2 regions of the Mycobacteroides franklinii genome follow, and region 1 is predicted to be linked to the other one. Evidence: riboswitches for the same ligand, from Rfam matches in the RefSeq annotation. Region 1 holds a riboswitch; the other holds the start of a gene.

Region 1 (2,382 bases):
TCGGCGCCCTCATGGCCGTGATGATGCACACCGGCGGCCTCGTCGAGAGTGTGCTGCGCCTCGCCGCGGCCCTCCTCATACCCGATTGCCCTGGTGATGACCGGTTCGACCGCGATGCGGCCGAATACGAACGCAACCACTCCACCAAGGGCGCCAAACCCCAAGGCACGCAAAATAATCGACGCTATTGACTTATTCATTGGATGCGGGCCGACTCAGTGGCAGGGGAAGCCGAGGAAGTGGCGAGCATCGTGCACAAACTCATGCACATGCATATCGCTACCGAAGACCGATACGGCGCCCTGGTCGACGCCGACGAAGTAGTAGGTCAGCAGCGCGAGGAACGCGGTGATGCTGAGCCACAGTGCAGCCTGGGGGATCGACACCGCAACCGGATGGCTGGCGGACGTTGTGTGTGCCATGTTGCTCCTTTTCGAGATACCGCGTCCCGATCTGTTCTTATCGACGACGGGGTCTGACTCTCACAGTGGCGCGACCGTCCTGGAATCACACCAGGTTCCCGTCCTGTCGAAGGACGGATTGAGCTTAGTCGACGTGACTGGTCTGCGCGTTCGAGTGATAGTTTTGGCCCGCGTTGGTTTCTCCGAGGCGTTGGGAAGTGTCTTCGGGGATCGCAAGAGGGAATCCGGTGAGAATCCGGAGCTGCCCCGCAGCGGTGAGTGGAAACGACGGCGGCACTACAGCACTGGGTCCCAGGCCCGGGAAGCAGCCGCTGGTAGGTGAGGCCCGGAACGTGCCTCGTGTCCGCGAGTCCGAAGACCTGCCACCGCGACCACACCATCAGGTGCGGTCATTCGCCAGTGCCGAGGGACCGCCTGGCGGGTAGCGCTTGTACGGCGCATCCGTCATGCCCTGGTGCCGGCAACCCGACGACGCAGGAATGTCGATGCCCACAGCGCAGCACGCACGGTCTCTGAGCCTTGCGGTCATGGTCGGCCTGGCGGCGCTGGTACTGCTCTCGGTGACCGCCCTTGCCTTCGGGACCGCCGATGTGCCCTGGCGCGACTGTCTGCACTTCCTCTGGTCCGGCGCGACCGGCGGCTCCGTCCGCGCCGCGGACGCCGCGAACTACCGCATCGTCGTCGAATCCAGACTGCCGCGGGTGATCCTCGCGATCCTCGTCGGCGCGGGGCTGAGCGTGGTGGGCGTGGTCGTGCAGGCAATGGTCCGCAACGCCCTGGCCGATCCGTATGTTCTCGGCATCTCGTCGGGGGCTTCGGTAGGTGCGACGGCAGTGGTCGTCTACGGCGTGCTCGGCACCCTCGGCGCCTATGCACTGTCGCTTTCGGCATCACTGGGCGCCTTGGCCGCGACCGCCCTGGTCTATCACATTGCGCGCACTCCGCAGGGTTTGGTGCCGCTACGACTGATCCTGGTAGGAACTGCCGTCGGTTACGGCCTGTCCGCGGTGACAACAGTCCTGGTGTTCTTGGCCCCCAACGGCGAGGCTGCCCGCAGCGTCATGTTCTGGCTACTGGGCAGCCTGGGCGCGTCGTCCTGGGACAAGGTGCCGGTGGCTCTGGCGGCCACCGTGATCGGAATCATCTGCGTTGCGGGTCTGGCCCGCCAGCTCAACGCCCTCGCCATGGGCGACGAGGTGAGCGCGTCGCTGGGTCTACACGCCGGGCGGTTCCGGGTAGCACTGTTCGTGCTGTCGGCCGTCATGACCGGATGCTTTGTATCTATCTGCGGGGCAATCGGATTCGTGGGATTGGTCATTCCACACGCGGCGCGGCTATTGGTCGGGGCGGATCATCGCCGGGTCTTGATCGTGGCTCCGGTGCTGGGCGCATGCTTCCTGGTGGCCGCCGACCTTGTCGCGCGAACCGCGATTCCACCGCAGGAGCTGCCGCTCGGGGCGATCACCGCAGCGGTCGGGGTGCCGGTGTTTGTCGGATTGATGCGTCGCCGTGCGATGTCAGCGGGGGCGGTCGGCTGATGGACGTCACCTATCGAGGCGTGTCGGTCAACATCGCGGGTGCTCGGATCGTCTCGGATATCGACTTGGACGTCACGGACGGCGGCTTCGTCGGCATAGTCGGGCCCAACGGCAGCGGCAAATCGACAACCCTGCGCTGCCTGTATCGCGCACTCGCCCCCGACTGCGGTGACGTTGCGGTCAACGGCGTGTCGATACGGGCAATCAGTATGCGGGAGAACGCCCGCCAGGTCGCGGCACTGACGCAGGACATGTCATTGGACTTCGACTTCACTGCCGCCGAGGTGGTCGCCACCGGCCGGCTACCGCACGGTACATCGCTGCGTGGCACCTCCGATCGGGATCGACAGCTCTGCGCGCAAGCCACCGAGACAGCGGATGTGACGGCACTTGCCGCCCGCAAGTTCAGTTCACTTTCCGGC
Region 2 (2,382 bases), 840 kb from region 1:
TGCCAGGAGCGCTCGGGCACTGGTGTGGATGAATTCGCGCAGCCACGGTGCCGGCTCGCCCTTATCGGGGAGATGGCGGCGCACCGCGGCATAAGGCATGTCGATCAACGCGAACATCACCTTGTCGATTGATTCGACAGTGACTTCGCCGCACCGACGCTCGGTGTACTCGCGCAGCGCCTTTCGTACACGGGAATTCAACGAGGTGAGCTCGGCGGCCAGAGTGTCGGGCCAGTGCGCGACCAAATCGGCCTTTTCGTACTGCAACAGCAGCAGCGCCTCGTTGCGATGTGTCTTTGTCCATTCGAAGGCGTGGTCGATCGTCGCGGCGAGGGCGTCGTCGGGATCGGGCAGGCCCAGCGCCGCGAGTATCCCGTCTTGATAGCGCGCGATCGAGCGCAGCCAGAGGCGGGCCATGAGCTCATCGCGGCTGGAGAACCGGTGATAGATCGAACCCGACGGGGCACCGAGAGCCCGCCCGATGGCCGTGGCGGTGGCGGCCGACGGTCCGCCGGCGGCCACCAAGCCCAGCGCCGCGTCCAAAATGTCGTCCGCGGTGTACTGCGGCTTACGCCCCACGCTGTCGGACCATGCTCGTGCCCTGCGCGACAGCGACCAGCTTGGTGGTCCCGTCGTGGTCCTCGATGGAGATCTCGCAGCGGCCGAGGGCCTTGGTGCGCCCCGCGCTGACCAGGGAGGCATCGGCGAGAAGGCGCGCGCCATCACGTGCCGGTGACACGTATTCGATGGTGTAGCCGCTGGTCACTATGTCGGCGCCGAGTCCGAGGCCGCATGCATAGGTGATGGCGTTGTCGGCGAGATAGCTCAACACTCCGCCGTGGATGAATCCGCTCTGCTGGCGCAGCTCGTCCCGGATGTCGAGCGAGAGCTGGATTCCGGAGTCGTCGAGCCGGGTGATCGATGCCCCGAGGAGACGGCTGAACGGCTGTGCATCGAGAACCTGTTGTGCCTGGTCAAGAGTGATCACAATATTAGAGAATAGCCGCTAATAACTGCATGGGCGAGCGTGCATATGATGTAAGGCGCAGCTGGTCTGCTGATGGTGGCCCGGGTTAATCCGGACCGGTGTCAGCATCGAGTGGCGGGCCCTTCGGGGTCTGGCATGAGAGGGAACCCGGTGAGAATCCGGGACTGTCCCGCAGCGGTATGCAGGAACGATCGCCGTCTTACGCACTGGGGTATGCACTCGGCCAATCACCGAGGAAGCCTGGGAAGCGACGGCCCGTAGGAAAACCTGAGCCCGGGTAATGCCTGTAAGTCCGAAGACCTGCCAGTTGTGTCGGGTGCGCCGCATCCGGCGGATCATCGCCTCGCGGAATGGGCGTATGGCCGAATCGGTTTCAACCAGCACAATGCGTGCTGGTTACTCGGGCTCGGCTTGCTTGTCCTGGGCGGTGGCCACAACGCCGTAGACAGAGGACAGCATGACCACTCAACCATTGAAGGCAACCACGCTCGGTTCGGCGCGCATCGGCCCGCGTCGTGAGCTCAAACGGGCTACCGAAAGCTACTGGGCCGGACGCACCAGTCGTGAAGAGCTGGAGAATGTCGCCGCCGGGCTTCGGCGCGACAACTGGACCGCCCTGGCGGCCGCCGGGCTCGACTCGGTTCCGGTGAATACTTTCTCGTACTACGACCAGGTGCTGGACACCGCGGTGCTGCTGGGCGCACTCCCGCCCCGTGTCGCCGGTATCGCCGACGATCTCGATCGGTACTTCGCCGCCGCACGGGGCAACGCCGAGGTGACCCCGCTGGAAATGACGAAGTGGTTCGACACCAACTACCACTACCTGGTGCCGGAGATCGGGCCGGACACGAAGTTTGAGCTCAACCCGGCCAAGTTGTTTGGCGAGCTGAAAGAGGCTCAGGCACTCGATATTCCGGCGCGTCCGGTCGTCGTTGGGCCGATCACCTTCCTTGCGCTGAGCAAGTCGGTCGATGGCGCCGGTGCGCCCATCGAACGTCTCGACGATGTTGTGGCGTTGTACGAGCAGCTGCTGGTGCAGCTTGCCGAGGCCGGCGTCACCTGGGTTCAGATCGACGAGCCGGTCCTTGTTACCGACATCCTTCCGAATGGCCCTGAACTGGCCGAGCGGGTGTATGGCCGTCTCGGGACGGTGGCCGATCGCCCCGCGATCCTGGTGGCCACCTACTTTGGTGACCTGGGGGCGGCTCTGCCCGCACTGGCGCGTACCCCGATTGAGGCGATTGCCGTGGATCTGGTCTACGGGTCAGCCTCCGCTGTGGCATCGGTGCCGGAACTGGCCGGTAAGACTCTGGTGGCGGGCATTGTCGATGGCCGCAACATCTGGCGCACCAACCTGCAGTCGGCGTTGAGCACGCTTGCCTCGCTGCTGGGAA

Evidence for each region. Region 1 has a riboswitch for cobalamin ahead of BKG76_RS08455 (FecCD family ABC transporter permease). Riboswitches for the same ligand answer to the same signal wherever they lie in the genome.
Region 2: linked by a shared signal. The riboswitch ahead of metE (5-methyltetrahydropteroyltriglutamate--homocysteine S-methyltransferase) and the one ahead of BKG76_RS08455 (FecCD family ABC transporter permease) in region 1 are both predicted to bind cobalamin.

Annotation. Positions count from the first base shown of each region.
Region 1 covers NZ_MLIK01000019.1:124,394-126,775, forward strand. The annotation lists gene BKG76_RS08445 (CbtA family protein) at 1-200, opposite strand, end outside; gene BKG76_RS08450 (CbtB domain-containing protein) at 216-422, opposite strand; cobalamin riboswitch at 580-803, shown strand; gene BKG76_RS08455 (FecCD family ABC transporter permease) at 902-1,960, shown strand; gene BKG76_RS08460 (ABC transporter ATP-binding protein) at 1,960-2,382, shown strand, end outside.
Region 2 covers NZ_MLIK01000019.1:967,442-969,823, forward strand. The annotation lists gene BKG76_RS12440 (TetR/AcrR family transcriptional regulator) at 1-579, opposite strand, end outside; gene BKG76_RS12445 (PaaI family thioesterase) at 569-988, opposite strand; cobalamin riboswitch at 1,084-1,310, shown strand; gene metE (5-methyltetrahydropteroyltriglutamate--homocysteine S-methyltransferase) at 1,446-2,382, shown strand, end outside.